Regions from separate parts of the Nonomuraea sp. NPDC052265 genome, predicted to be linked through region 2. Evidence: riboswitches for the same ligand, from Rfam matches in the RefSeq annotation. Region 2 holds a riboswitch; each other region holds the start of a gene.
What was found. Region 2 has a riboswitch for thiamine pyrophosphate ahead of ACIHAD_RS25360 (purine-cytosine permease family protein). Riboswitches for the same ligand answer to the same signal wherever they lie in the genome.
Positions count from the first base shown of each region.

Region 1 (4,834 bases), on a different contig from region 2:
TTCGACCCGGCGCTGAAGGAGTCCCTGGTCATCAACGGGCGCGCGCCCGCCCCGCCGGGCGTCGCCAGGATGGGCTGCCACACCACCGCCTGGGCGATCGAGACGCAGCACGCCAACCACCTGGTCTCGGACGCCGCCACCGGCCCCCAGGCGGTCAAGGCGCTGAAGGAGGCCGTGCGCAAGGACCTCCAGTCGCGGGTCATGGAACTGGCCGCGCTGCTGCCCGCCGAGCAGATCGAGGGACGCCAGCTCGCGAGCATGTTCGACGAGGCCGCCTCGGTGCCGAACGCCTCCGACGCGCCCACGGCCGCCATGGCCTACCTGTCGTTCCGCAACCTCATGCCCTTCGCGACGGTCAACGAGGGCGACCGCGGCGGCCAACCTGCTCGCCGCCGACCTGGACCGCTGGGAGGACGGCGACACGCTGGCCACCGCCGTCGAGACCGTCCGCGCCCGGCTCAAGGAGCAGGCCGGCTTCCTCAAGCGCGCCAAGAGCGGCGAACTGGCCACGTACGCCCAGGAGGCCGGGACGAAGGTCTTCGACACCAGGCTGGTCGAGCACAAAAGGGTGTGGAAGGAGGTACAGCTCTTCAGAAAGGACTGATCTGGGCAAGGCATGACGTTACCGATACCCCGCCGAGGGAAGATCGCCGGACATGTCAGAGACACCACCACCGCAGAGCCAGCCGTACCCGGGCCGTACGAGCGAGATGTCCCCCGAGCCGCGCGACGAGATGCGCGGCTACGAGGGCAGGGACCTGCTGGCGGGCAAGAAGGCGCTGATCACCGGCGGTGACTCGGGCATCGGCCGGGCGGTGGCGGTCGCGTTCGCCAAGGAGGGCGCGGACGTCGCCATCGCCTACCTCGACGAGCACGACGACGCCAACCACACCCGCGGGCTGGTCGAGCGGGAGGGGCGGCGCTGCGTGCTGCTGCCCGGCGACCTGGGCGACCGCGACCACTGCGTGGCGGTCGTGGAGCAGGCCGTCGCCGAGCTGGGCGGCCTCGACGTGCTGGTCAACAACGTGGCCTACCAGGCACCGGTCGACTCGCTGGAGCAGCTGCCGGACGAGCAGTGGGAGCACACGTTCGCGGTCAACATCCACAGCTACTACCGCGTCACCAAGGCCGCGCTGCCGCACCTGCGGGAGGGCGGCGCGATCGTGAACACCTCCTCGATCAACGGCCTGCGCGGCAACAGGAACCTCATCGACTACGCCGCGACGAAGGGCGCGATCAACGCCTTCACCTACTCCATGGCCCAGAACCTGGTCGAGCGCGGCATCAGGATCAACGCCGTCGCCCCCGGCCCGGTCTGGACGCCGCTGATCCCGGCCACGATGCCGGAGGAGAAGGTGGAGAAGTTCGGCGCGCAGGTGCCCATGAAGCGGGCCGCCGACCCCGACGAGATCGCCCCTTCGTACGTGTTCTTCGCCGCCGACCGGCTGTCCTCGTACTACACGGGCGAGGTGCTGGCCCCGATCGGCGGCGAGACGCTGCCCGGCTGACCGCGGCGGGCTACAGGTAGCCGGTCGCCGCGGCGGGCTACAGGTAGATCGTGCCGCCCTTGCGGGTGAACTCGGCCGCCTTGCCGGCCATGCCCGCCCGTACCTCGTGGCTGAGCTTCATCGAGCAGAACTTCGGGCCGCACATCGAGCAGAAGTGCGCGGTCTTGGCGGGCGCGGCGGGCAGGGTCTCGTCGTGGAAGGCGCGGGCGGTGTCCGGGTCGAGCGAGAGGTCGAACTGGTCCTCCCAGCGGAACTCGAACCGGGCGTCGGAGAGCGCGTCGTCCCACGCCTGGGCCTGCGGGTGGCCCTTGGCCAGGTCCGCCGCGTGCGCCGCGATCTTGTACGTGATCACGCCGGTCTTGACGTCGTCCCGGTTCGGCAGGCCCAAGTGCTCCTTGGGGGTGACGTAGCAGAGCATGGCGGTGCCGTACCAGGCGATCATGGCGGCGCCGATGCCCGAGGTGATGTGGTCGTAGCCGGGGGCGATGTCGGTGACGAGCGGGCCGAGGGTGTAGAACGGCACGTCGTCGCAGAGCTCGCGCTGCAGGTCGACGTTCTCCTTGATCTTGTGCATGGGCACGTGGCCGGGACCCTCGATCATCACCTGCACGTCGTGCGCGTGCGCGACCTTGGTCAGTTCGCCCAGCGTGCGCAGCTCGGCGAACTGGGCCTCGTCGTTGGCGTCCGCGATCGATCCCGGGCGCAGCCCGTCGCCCAGCGAGAACGTCACGTCGTAGCGGGCCAGCAGGGCGCACATCTCGTCGAAGTGCTCGTACAGGAAGCTCTCGCGGTGGTGGGCCAGGCACCAGGCGGCCATGATCGACCCGCCGCGCGAGACGATCCCGGTCCTGCGCCGGACGGTCAGCGGCACGTACGCCAGCCGCACGCCCGCGTGCACCGTCACGTAGTCGACGCCCTGCTCGCACTGCTCGATCAGCGTGTCGCGGTAGACCTCCCACGACAACGCCTCCGGACGCCCGCCCACCTTCTCCAGCGCCTGGTAGATCGGCACGGTCCCGACCGGCACGGGCGAGCTGCGGATGATCTGCTCGCGGGTGTCGTGGATGTTCGGCCCGGTGGACAGGTCCATGACGGTGTCGGCCCCCCAGCGGGTGGCCCAGGTCATCTTCTCGACCTCCTCCTCGACCGAGGAGGTGACGGCCGAGTTGCCGATGTTGGCGTTGATCTTGACGAGGAAGTTCCTGCCGATCGCCATCGGCTCGGACTCGGGATGGTTGACGTTCGCGGGGATGACCGCCCGGCCCGCCGCGACCTCCTGCCGTACGAACTCGGGGGTCATGCCCTCCCGGACGGCCACGAACTCCATCTCCTTGGTGATCACCCCGCGCCGCGCGGCGCCGAGCTGGGTGACCGGCGACCCCCACGCCGAGCGGTCGGTACGCGACGGCCCGGATGTGTCGTAGAGCCGCACCGACGTGCCGTTCGACAGCCTGACCTCGCGCATGGGCACCTGGAGGTCACCGATGTGGATCTTGGAAAAGCGCGCGTCGCTCATCGCGCAAACTCCCTTCGCCGGCATTATCCGGAGCAGGTTCTGGCGGTCGGCGGCTGACAGCCGTCCTCTCAGCCCGGTCCGCACCGGGCTCCCGCGTTGGTCAACCGCGATCATAACTCCGCGCGTGGCAGGATCAAGAGGATGTCTGATCCCATTGCGCACACGACAGCCACCTACAACCACATCGCCGACCAGTTCGACGAGCAGTTCACCGACCCTCTACCCGCGTTCGCGGCCTTCCGGGAGCGGTTCGCCACATCCCTGCCCGCCGGAGCCACGGTCGCCGACCTGGGATGCGGCCCGGGGCGCGAGTCGGCCTGGTTCACCGGACGCGGCCTGTCCACCGTGGGCGTGGACCTGTCGATCGGGATGGCCAGGCTCGCCGCCGGGCGAGGCGTTCCCATCGTTCTGGGCGATCTACGGCACCCGCCGCTGGCGCCCGCGTCCCTGGACGGCGTCTGGTCGGCCGCGGCCCTCGTGCACGTGCCGTCCGAGCAGACCGTGCCGACGCTGCGGGCCTGGCACGCGACGCTGCGCCCGGGCGGGGTGCTCGCGCTGACCACCGCTCTGGGCGACCGCGAGGGGTGGGAGCCGGTGCCGTACCGGACCGAGTACGAGCGCTGGTTCGTCAACCGCGACGCCGGCGACCTGCTCGCGGCGCTGGACGCGGCCGGGTTCGCGGTCGCCTGGCACGAGTCGAGCGTCACCCACCGCACGTGGTTCAGCGTGCTGGCGACAGCGCGTAACGCTCCCCCGCCCTAGTCTCCAGGTCGAGCGCGAACCCGGGGCCGCGCAGCCGGGCGGCCCCGCCGCGCGCCGACGACAGCCTGACCTCGACCGGGAGGCCGTCCGCCCATCGGGCATGACCTGGCCGAGGTCGAGGCGTACCCGGCCGAACAGGGCCCGTGGTCGGCCTCGTGCTCGGCCCGCAGCTCCTCGTGCGGCCGGCGCGCCGCCGCGTCCACGGCCGCCGTGACCCGCGCCGCCGGGTACGGGCCCCGGTAGCCGGGGTGGACGGGCGCGTGATCGGTGGCCGCCTAGAACACGAACACCGCGCTCTCGGCGCCGGTCACGACGACGCGGTCGCCCTCGTCCGTACGGGTGCCGCCCTCGGTCAGCACCTGGACCTGGCCCTCGCACACCAGGCCGTTGTCGGTCAGCACGCCCCGGACGCGCAGCCGCCCCGCCTCGGCGGTCACATCCTCCCCGCCGGGGTGCGCGGTGCCGAACCGCAACGTGAACCCCACCCGTCCCGAGGGCCCCGCGGTCAGCCTTCCGACGATGACGCCCGCCGGGTGCGAGGCGAAATATTCCCTGGTCAACGGCATGCCGTCGGCGTCCTCGTACGTCACGGCGGCCACCGCCGTCTCCAGGTCGAGCGTGCGCCGGTAGCCGGGCTCCGCGCTGCCCGGACCGCCGGTCCACAACGACTTCTCGTTGAGCTGGACGCGCTCGGTCCCGAGGTTCCCGAACACGCACGCGCCGAGCGCTCCGTTGCCGATCGGAAGGACGTGTCCTTCCCAGTCGGGGGCGGGCTCGTCGTACCGGAGCGTCAGCATGGCGATCAGCCCAAGGTTTGACGATCGCCCCTGGCGGTACGGACCCCCTCAGGGGAACTATGATGAAGATCGCCGCTGTGGCCGCGATCGTGGCTCTGACCACGATCGGACCGGCTGCCGCCTCTGGGGACGGCATCGAGCAGCAGGAAGTGAGCAAGCAGCAATACCGGACGCTGACCGCCCAGTGCCGCTACGCCGACACGCAGACCCTGCGCGACAAGTGCAGGCAGGCGGTCAAGGAGAACTACCGC
Region 1 covers NZ_JBIUBJ010000001.1:347,690-352,523, forward strand. The annotation lists gene ACIHAD_RS01710 (hypothetical protein) at 1-314, opposite strand, end outside; gene ACIHAD_RS01715 (SDR family oxidoreductase) at 657-1,508, shown strand; gene thiC (phosphomethylpyrimidine synthase ThiC) at 1,546-3,024, opposite strand; TPP riboswitch at 3,017-3,129, opposite strand; gene ACIHAD_RS01725 (class I SAM-dependent methyltransferase) at 3,166-3,786, shown strand; gene ACIHAD_RS01730 (glycoside hydrolase N-terminal domain-containing protein) at 4,062-4,583, opposite strand; gene ACIHAD_RS01735 (hypothetical protein) at 4,643-4,834, shown strand, end outside.
Region 1: it holds a riboswitch for thiamine pyrophosphate, as region 2 does, so the genes downstream of both, thiC (phosphomethylpyrimidine synthase ThiC) here and ACIHAD_RS25360 (purine-cytosine permease family protein) in region 2, are expected to answer to the same signal.

Region 2 (4,834 bases):
CCCGGGGCAGGTCCGGCGAACAGCGCGTAGAGGGCGCCGTAGGGGCGGCCGCCGACCGCGGCCAGGCCGAGCGCTATCGTGTGCAGCCCGTTGAGCCTGGCCCACACCAGGTCGTCGAGCCCGTGGGACTCCAGCATCACGGTCTTGCCCGTGCGTAAGAGCTTGTCCACCAGGCTCGTCCGCAGGCCGGTGGTGGTGCCCCTGAGCGTCTCCGGCAGCCGGTACGTGCTCACCAGCCGCAGCCGCTCCCCCTCGATCAGCACGAACCCGCCCGCGTCCGCGCCCGTCAGCTCGGTGAGGCTGGCCGAGATCCGGTCGAGCACGGCCGGCAGCTCCAGCTCGGAGTTGATGTCGGCGACCACGTCGGTGAGCCGGCGCACCAGCCTGGCCCGGCGTTCCATGCGCAGCCCGGCCGCCTCGTCGGCGCGGGCGAGGTGGTGGACGCAGACGTAGCCGACCACGGAGTTGCCCATGCGCAGGGCGTTGATGTCCACCCGCAGGTCGAGCGCGCTGCCGTCCTTGTGGACGCGCTTGGTGCGGACCGACACCTGCCCTCCGGTCCGTACGCGCTCCAGCACCGCGTTGTGCTCGGCGGTCAGCTCGTCGGGGACGATCGGGGCCCGGCGCCCCAGCATCTCGGCGGCGGTCCAGCCGAACAGCTGCTCGGCCGCCGCGTTCCAGACCAGCACGCTCTGGTCGCGGTCGAGCGCCACCACGGCGTTGGGGGAACCGGCGAGCACGGCACGAGCGATCTCCTCGTCACTACCGACCCATGCGTACCCCACACCTCCATAGTGCACGTGGCGTGGTGGGTCTGACGGGCGATCCGTCCGATACGCTGCGCTCACGAAGATTCCGGTGGCTGAAACGGGTGAGAGGCATGTCGAGCAGCGACCTCGATGCCCTGCTGAGAGTGACCTCCAGCACCTACAGGGGCGAGGGGCCGCCTGACATCGCGTTCGGCACCTACGACGGCGCCGTGGGCAGGCTGGTCCTGGCGGTGACCGGCAAAGGCATCGCGGCCTGCAGTTTCGAGGCCGAGAACACCGTGTACGAGCGGGTGGCCAAGGAGGTCGGCACGTTCATCGGGCCCGACGCCCGCCGCCTCGACCCGGTGCGCCGGGAGCTCGACGCGTACTTCTCCGGGCGCCTGCGCACGTTCGCCACGCCGGTCGACCTCGCGCTGGCCACATCGTTCGCCCGTACCGTGCTGCAGAAGACCATGGCCGTCCCTTACGGCACGACCACGACGTACGAGGAGATCGGCGCGAGCATCGGACGGCCGCGCGCGCTGCGCGCGGTCGGCAACGCGGTCGGCGCCAACCCGGTGTGCGTGATCGTGCCCTGTCATCGGGTGGTCCGCGAGGGCGGCGAGCTCGGCGACTACGCCGGAGGCGTGGCCGCCAAGCAGCACCTGCTCAACGTCGAGCGCCGCGTCTCAGCGGGCCTCTGACCGGCGCAGGCCCCGGGTGAGCCCGCCGATGAGCAGCGTCACCAGGGCGGCGACCAGCGCGCCGCCGAGCGCGCCGTTCATCCACGTCTCCCGCGTGAAGCCGACCGCGTCACGGGCGCCCGCCCAGAAATCGTCCCAACCGGCGACCGTGGGCGTCGAGGTGGTGAACCAGTAGGCGGCGAAGCCGAGCGCCCACGGCAGCAGCATCAGCCAGCGCGAGGGCGCGTCCTCGGCGGTGTTCCACCGGGCGGCGCCGCCGAGCACGAAGTAGTCGACGGCCAGCACCGCGAACATCGGCACGAACACCGCGCCGATCACCCCGAGGAAGGCGCCGTAGGAGGTGACGTCCACGACCAGGGCGATCGCGGTGGTGAGCACGCCGATCGCGGTCGAGACGACCCGCCGGTCCACGTTCGGCATCAGGTTCTGGAGCGAGACGGTGGTGGAGTAGACGTTGGCGAAGGACTGGTCGGTCTCGCGCAGCACCAGGATGCCGAAGAACAGCGCGCCCAGCGGCGCCGCGACGAACGGCTGGAACACGACCATGCCGTCGGCCGCGACCGCCTGCGCGCCCGCGACGGCCACCGCGTACACGCCGAGGGCCAGGCAGGCCACCTGGGCGACGGTGTAGCCGCCGACGACGCCGGTGAAGGCGGCCCGGCTGGAGCGCGAGTGCCTGGCGAAGTCGGCGGCCATCGGCACCCACGACACCGACAGGGCGATCACGTAGTCGACGGCCGGGGCGAAGGCCGTCCACGACCCGCCCGTGTACGTCGGCGCCTCGCCCAGGAACGACACGGTGAACCAGATCAGCGACACGATCACGCCCGCGGTCACGTACCGGCGCAGCAGCCTGATCGACCCGAGCGGCCAGACGGCGAGCGCGGTGGTCAGCACCCCCGCCACCACCACCCACACCTGGTACGGGACGCTCCCGAAGATCGCGCTCGCGGCCTTGGCGATCACCCAGAGCTCGAAGGCCCCCCAGCCGAGCATCTGCACGATGTTCAGCACGGACGGGACGTACGACATCTTCGCCCCGAACAGCCCGCGCAGCAGCACCATCGCCGGCCGTCCGGTCTGCGTGCCGGGAATGGCCGACAGGCCGACCATGGCCGTGCCGATGAGGCTGCCGACCACGGCGGCCGTGAGCGCGGCCACGAGACTGAGCGGCGCGCCGCCCAGCGGGTCGATCAGGATGAGCGCCCCGGAGAAGCCGAGGAGACTGACGCCGAGGTTGGCCCAGAGCGCGCCCTGGTCGAGGACGCCGAGGGTCTTGGGGGGCGCGCCGTCAAGGGTCAGCGGAACTTCGTCGACGACATGCGTCATCGCACACTCCCTACGCCGGCATTACCCGGACAGGTTCAGGCGGTCGGCAGCGGCTGTGTTGCTGCCCTCTCAGCCCGGCACCCCGAGCTCCCGCGACTATGCAGTTGGCGCCCTCATCATGCCTCAATGGCGGCAGAACCGCCACAGCGGGGCATTCAGGCCACGAACGGCTGCTGCCCGGTCTCGCTGACCATCGGACGGCGCGCGAACTCCCACGACTGCATGCCGCCGCCCACGTTGACGGCGTCGCGCCCGAGCTGGTTGAGCCACGCCGCGACCTGCAACGACCGGCCGCCCACCCGGCACACCACGTAGACCGTGCGGTCGGCGGGCACCTCCTCGACCCTGCCCTGGATCTGCGACATGGGGATGTGCACGGCCTCGGGGGCATGGCCGGCGAGCCATTCGTCCTGCTCGCGGACGTCGAGCAGGAAGGCGTCGTCGGGGACGGCGGTGGCCTCGATCTCTGGAACGGTCATGCGTCCATCATCCCGCGCCCCGGACCCTACTTGAGCAGGCGCGACATCCGCCGGTCGGCCAGCGGCCTACCGCCCGTCTGGCAGGTCGGGCAGTACTGGAGCGAGGAGTCGGCGAACGACACCTCGCGGATCGTGTCGCCGCACACGTCGCACGGCTGGCCCGCCCGGTTGTGCACGCGCAGCCCGGACTTCTTCTCGGCCTTGAGGTCCTTGGCCGCCAGCCCGTGCGCCCGCTCGACGGCGTCGCGCAACGTCGTCACGATGGCCTCGTGCAGGTCGGCGATCTGCGCGTCGGTCAGTGTCGCCGCGATCTTGAACGGTGACATCCTGGCGGCGTGCAGCACCTCGTCGGAGTAGGCGTTGCCGATGCCGGCGATCACCTTCTGGTCGCGCAGCAGGCCCTTGATCTGGGTACGGTTGCCGCCCACGATGCGCTTGAGCGCCTCGACGGTGAAGGAGTCGTCGAGCGGGTCGGGGCCCAGGACGGCGACGCCCGGGACGTCCTCCGGCTTGTCGGTGACGTAGACGGCCAGCCGTTTCTGCGTGCCGGCCTCGGTGAGCTCGAACCCGGGGGCCAGGCCGTCGTCGTCGGGCGCCAGCCGTACGCGTACGGCCAGCGGCCCCTTGCCCGGACGCACCGGCCGCGCGCCGGACAGGTCGTCACGCCAGCGCAGCCAGCCGGCGCGGGCCAGGTGGATGATCAGGTGCAGTCCGTCGCAGTCGAGGTCGAGGAACTTGCCGTGCCTCGACACGCCCGTGACGGTGAGCCCGCCGAGCGCGGTGACCGGCGGGTCGAACGTCTTGAGCGCCTGGAAGGCGACGACGTCCACGCCCGCGATCGAACGGCCGACCGCCCGCTCGCGCAGGAAGTGGGTGAGCGACTCCACTTCGGGAAGTTCCGGCATGCCACCAGGGTATGGCGCGCGCCGGACCGGCACGCGACTACGGCACGTCCCAGAAGGCGAGTTCGTGGGCCATGCCCTCGGCGAACAGCGCCTCCGCCCGTACGGGGTCGGCGTCGGCCTCGTCGATCATCTGCGCGATCCGTACGGTCAGCGCCGCGAACCCGGGATCGGCGTACGTGTCCACCCAGGCCCGGTACCGCGGCTCGGCGGGCGGGTTCTCCGCAAGAATCTTCCCAAGGCTCGAATATCCCCACATGCACGGATAAAGCGCGGCCAGCCCCTCCCCGTAGGACCCCGCCGACTCCAACAGGAACGCGGTGTATGCCATACACGCCGGCCCCTTCACCGCGTTGTCCAGGTCTGCCCCGAACTCCGCCGACAACGACCGATGCAGGCGCAACTCGTCGTGGTACGTCGCGTGCGCCAGGTCGACCAGATCCCCCACATGCCCGTCCGGCGCCTGCCAGGCCAGCTTGGAGAACACCCGCACGTAGTCGAGCAGGTACAGGTAGTCCTGCTCCAGCCAGGACCGGAAGACCGGCTCCGGCAGGTCGCCACGCCCGATCCCGGCCACCGTGGGATGGTCGAGCTGCGCCTGGAGCAACGGACGGCCGATCGCGTGAAGTCTTTCCGAAATGCTCATGCTGGGAGGTTAGTGTCGAGGCATG
Region 2 covers NZ_JBIUBJ010000008.1:309,415-314,248, forward strand. The annotation lists gene ACIHAD_RS25350 (PAS domain S-box protein) at 1-785, opposite strand, end outside; gene ACIHAD_RS25355 (methylated-DNA--[protein]-cysteine S-methyltransferase) at 881-1,453, shown strand; gene ACIHAD_RS25360 (purine-cytosine permease family protein) at 1,439-2,782, opposite strand; TPP riboswitch at 2,773-2,886, opposite strand; gene ACIHAD_RS25365 (rhodanese-like domain-containing protein) at 2,938-3,261, opposite strand; gene ACIHAD_RS25370 (Fpg/Nei family DNA glycosylase) at 3,288-4,166, opposite strand; gene ACIHAD_RS25375 (TenA family protein) at 4,204-4,809, opposite strand; gene ACIHAD_RS25380 (GPP34 family phosphoprotein) at 4,832-4,834, shown strand, end outside.

Region 3 (4,834 bases), on a different contig from region 2:
GCTCGCGCAGGATGTCGCGCAGCGTCCGGCCCGGCACGTACTCCATCGACAGGTAGACGACGTCGGTGTCGGTGCCCTGGTCGAAGACGTGCACCACGTTGGGGTGGGACAGGCTGGCGACCGACTTGGCCTCGCCGATGAACCTGCGGACGAAGGCCGGGTCCTCGGCGAGCGAGCTGTGCATGACCTTCAGCGCGACAGTGCGGTCCAGCCGGACGTCGAGCGCCAGGTAGACGGTCGCCATACCGCCCCGGGCGATTCGGCTCTCGATGCGGTAGCGCCCATCGAGAAGCCGCCCGACCAGGGGGTCCGCAGTCGTCTTATCCACCACCCCCCAGAGTTTACGGGCGTTTTGGCACCGGCAGGGCCCGCGCGCCCGAAACCGATGCGGAGACGTTCTCAGGAGAGCGGCCCCGACCGGGGGGAGGACCCGGCGCGAGCCGAGCCCTCCGATGGATCTTACGGGGGATCTCGGGGCGGATCCTAGGGGGTCGTCGGTGAGGACGCCTCCGCGTAGCGCCGGCGCGGGATCCTGCCCGCCTGCCGCGCCTGGCGTCCCGCCGCCACGGCCGCCCTCATCGCCGAGGCCATGAGCTCGGGCCGCTGCGCGCGGGTGACCGCCGTGGCCAGCAGCACCGCGTCGCAGCCCAGCTCCATCGCCAGGGCGGCGTCGCTGGCCGTGCCGATGCCCGCGTCGAGGATCACCGGCACCGCGGCGGCCTCCACGATGAGCTCGATGTTGTGCGGGTTCCTGATGCCGAGGCCCGACCCGATCGGCGCTCCCAGGGGCATCACGGCCGCGCAGCCGGCCTGCTCCAGCCGCCGCGCCAGCGCCGGGTCGTCGCCGATGTACGGCAGCACCACGAACCCGTCGGCCACCAGCCGCTCGGCCGCGTCGAACGTCTCGATCGGGTCGGGCAGCAGCGTGCGCTCGTCGGAGATGACCTCGAGCTTGACCCAGTTCGTCCCCAGGGCCTCGCGGGCCAGCCGGGCCGTCAGCACGGCCTCGCCCGCGGTGAAGCAGCCCGCGGTGTTGGGCAGCACCTTGATGTCGCGGCGGCGCAGCACGTCGAGGACCGAGCCGCGGGCGCCCGGGTCGAGCCGCCGCATGGCCACCGTGGTCAGCTCGGTTCCCGAGGCGACCAGCGCCTGGTCGAGCACCTCCAGGGAGGGCGCGCCGCCGGTGCCCATGATGAGCCGGGAGGAGAACTTCTCCCCGGCGATGATCAGCTCATCCACCCTGCACCGCCGTCAGGACCTCGACGCGGTCGCGGTCGCCGAGCGCCGTCGTCTCCCACGAGCTGCGCGTGACCACCTCGTCGTTCACGGCCACCGCCACTCCGGTGGTGGCCGTGGTCAGCGTTCGTACGGCCTGGGCCACGGTGGTGCCGTCGGCCACCTCGTGTGCGGCGCCGTTGATCGTCACAATCATGAAATATCCCGAAATCTCGCGGGCGAGCACAGCACAGCCAGCTCGCCCTCCTCACCCGTCAGAATCCCCGCCCCCGGCACCGACCCCGCCGCCCCCGGGGACGCCGTCACCACGGTCGGTGTCGCGCCGGTCGGTGTCGCGTCGGTCGGTGTCGGCAGGGTTGGTGTCGCCACGGCCGGTGTCGTCAAGGCCGCTGTGATCAGGGCCGCCGTGAGGGGGGCCAGCAGGACCCCGCCCCGATGGTGGCCGGTGGCCAGCACCAGCCCGGGAACCTCGCCCGCCCCGATGATCGGCAGATTGTCGGGGGTGCCCGGCCGCAGCCCGGCGACCACGTCGGCGACCTCCAGCTCGGTGATCCCCGGGACCAGCTCCCTGGCGTCCCGCAGCAGCTCGTGGAGCCCGCCCGCGGTCACCCGGGTGTCGAACCCCAGTTCCTCCTGCGTGGCCCCGAGCACCAGCTCACCGTCGCCCCTGGGGACGAGGTAGACGGGCGCGCCGTGCACCGTCCCGCGTACGCACCGCCCGAGCAGCGGCTGCGGCGAGCGCAACCGCATGATCTGCCCCTTGACCGGCCGGACGGGCACCCCGGCCAGCTCCCCGCTCCACGCCCCCGCGGCCAGCACCACCCGCTCGGCCGCGATCTCCCGCACGGCGGCGTCAGGCTGACCGGGATCGGGATCTAGGCGCACACCCACCACAGCACCCGTCGCGGGGCCCATCACGCTGTCGGTCACGGTGTCGGCCCTGGCTTCGGCCCCCGCCCCTGTCCCTGACGCGGTGTCGCCGTCGCGCAGCAGCCCGGCGACCCGCGCCCGTACCAGGGGCACGCCCAGCCGGTCGAGCGCGGCCAGCAGCGCCGCCGTGACGCGGCGCGGGTCCACCCAGGCGTCACCGGGGGCCAGCAGCCCGCCGCGCACCGAAGGGGCCAGCATGGGCTCCAGACGGCGGCATTCGCGCCCGGTCAGCCGCTCGACCCGCAACCCCAGCTTGTCCATGAACGCCGCCAGGTCGTCGAGCGCCGCCAGGTCGTCGGCCCCGAAGGCGACGTCGAGCGTGCCGTCGGCGCGCAGGTCGAGCCCGCGACGGGCGGCCTCCATCGGCCCCGCACCCCCGGACACCCGCCCGAACCCGCCACCGGGACGCACGCCGAACCCGCCGGGACCCGCGCCGGACCCGCTGTCGAGACCCGTGCCGAACCCGCCGTCGAGCCCCGCGTCGGCGGCCAGCTCGGCGGCGAAGGACGGCCACCGGCGCAGCGACGCGGCCCCCAGCCGCAGCAGCGGCTCCTCGGTGTAGGCGACCTCGCTGACGGGGGCGAGCATCCCGGCCGCCGCGTAGGACGCCCCGCGCCCCGGGGCCGGGTCGACCACCGTGACGGGCAGCCCCGCACGGGCCAGCCGCCAGGCGATCGACAACCCGACGACCCCGCCGCCCACGATCACATTCATCCGCGCTCCCTTCGCCGGCATGATCCGGATCAGGTGTCTTGCGGTCGAAGGCCCGCTCAAGCCTTCCTCTCAGCCCGGTGACGGCCGGACTCCCGCGCGTCTTGCGCTCCCAGCCTACGGCCTCGGTGCGACGTGCCGGCACCGCCCCCGTTATGGTCATGAACGTGAACCATGTCGTAGTGGTGGGAGCGGGCCTGGCCGGGCTGCGCAGCGCCGAGGCGCTGCGCGGACGCGGCTTCACCGGACGGATCACGCTGATCGGCCAGGAGCGCCATCGGCCCTACGACCGCCCGCCGCTGTCCAAGGCCGTCCTGTCCGGCGCCGCCGACTCCAGCTTCCTGGAGGCCGACCTCGACGCGCTGGAGATCGACTTCTGGCCCGGCGTGACCGCCAAGGCCCTGCGCGAGGGCGTCCTGGAGACGACCGAGGGCGAGCTCGGCTACGACGGCCTCGTGATCGCCACCGGCGCCGAGCCGATCACCGTGCCCGGCGACGGCCCCCAGCACGTCCTGCGCACCCTCGACGACGCCCACGAGCTGCGCGCCGGGCTCGTGGCCGGGGCCCACGTGGCGATCATCGGCGCGGGCTGGATCGGCGCCGAGGTCGCCACCGCCGCCCGCAGGGCCGGCTGCGCGGTGACCGTGATCGAGGCCGGTCCCACCCCGCTGGCCAACGCCGTGGGCCCGGAGATCGGCGCCCGCACGCGACACTGGTACGAGGGCATCGACCTGCGCCTGAACACCATGGTCGACGAGGTGGACGAGGGCGGCGTACGGCTGGTGGGCGGCGAGTTCGTCCAGGCCCACGTGGTCGTCACCGGCATCGGCGTGCGCCCGGCCGTCGAATGGCTGGCCGGCTCCGACATCGACCTGCACAACGGCGTCGTCACCGACGAGCACCTGCGCACGTCCATGCCGGGCGTGGTCGCCGCGGGCGACTGCGCCGCCTGGTGGTCGCGCCGCTACGGCACCAGGCTCCGCGTCGAGCACTGGGACACCGCGCTCGGCTCGCCCGAGGTCGCCGCCGCCACCCTGCTGGGCGAGGAGGCCGTCTACGACCCGGCGCCCTACTTCTGGTCCGAGCAGTTCGGCCACATGGTCCAGTACATCGGCCACCACCCGTCCGGCGACCGCCTGCTCTACCGCGGCGAGCCGGAGGGCAAGTGGTCGGCCGTCTGGCTGACGTCCGGCGACACCCTCGCCGCGGTGCTCGCCGTCGACCGGCCCCGGGACTACGTGCAGGGCCGTAGGATCATCGAAGGCGGTCATCGCCTCGACACAGAACGCCTGGTAGATCCAGAGGTCCCCCTACGGGATTGTGTTGTTTGAGCAAGGACGGCATGTGGTAGTTGTGGTTTCGTGACGCTTTCTGTTGCACAGATCGACCGGGAGACCGACCAGCTCGTCGACGAGTGGCTCACTCTCCCCGAAGTGGCCTCACGCCTCGACCTCTCGATCGGGCGGGCCAAGCAACTCCTCAAGGACCACAAGCTGCTCGGCGTACGCCGCGGCGGCGGCGGGCCACAGGTGCCCGCGGTGTTCCTCGACGGGAAGGACGTGATGAAGGGCCTGCCCGGCACACTGACCGTGTTGCTGGACGCCGGCTACGACGACGTCGAGTCGCTGCGCTGGCTCTTCACCCCAGACGAGTCCCTGCCGGGGTCGCCCATCGAGGCGATCAAGGCCGGCCGTCACACGGAGGTCAAGCGGCGTGCCCAGGCCCTCGGTTTCTGAGGCCCGCCTCTATCTCTGCACCGACGGCCGCCGCGACCGCGGCGACCTGGCAGAGTTCCTCGATTCGGTGCTGGCCGGCGGCGTGGACATCGTCCAGCTGCGGGAGAAGGGCCTGGAGGCACGCGAAGAACTCGCGCTCCTGGAAGTCTTCCGCGACGCCTGCGACCGGCACGGCAAGCTGCTGGCCGTCAACGACCGGGCGGACATCGCCTACGCCGCCC
Region 3 covers NZ_JBIUBJ010000003.1:236,677-241,510, forward strand. The annotation lists gene pknB (Stk1 family PASTA domain-containing Ser/Thr kinase) at 1-328, opposite strand, end outside; gene ACIHAD_RS10590 (thiazole synthase) at 484-1,239, opposite strand; gene thiS (sulfur carrier protein ThiS) at 1,232-1,432, opposite strand; gene ACIHAD_RS10600 (FAD-dependent oxidoreductase) at 1,429-2,880, opposite strand; TPP riboswitch at 2,870-2,986, opposite strand; gene ACIHAD_RS10605 (NAD(P)/FAD-dependent oxidoreductase) at 3,039-4,208, shown strand; gene ACIHAD_RS10610 (Rv2175c family DNA-binding protein) at 4,239-4,613, shown strand; gene thiE (thiamine phosphate synthase) at 4,591-4,834, shown strand, end outside.
Region 3: it holds a riboswitch for thiamine pyrophosphate, as region 2 does, so the genes downstream of both, ACIHAD_RS10600 (FAD-dependent oxidoreductase) here and ACIHAD_RS25360 (purine-cytosine permease family protein) in region 2, are expected to answer to the same signal.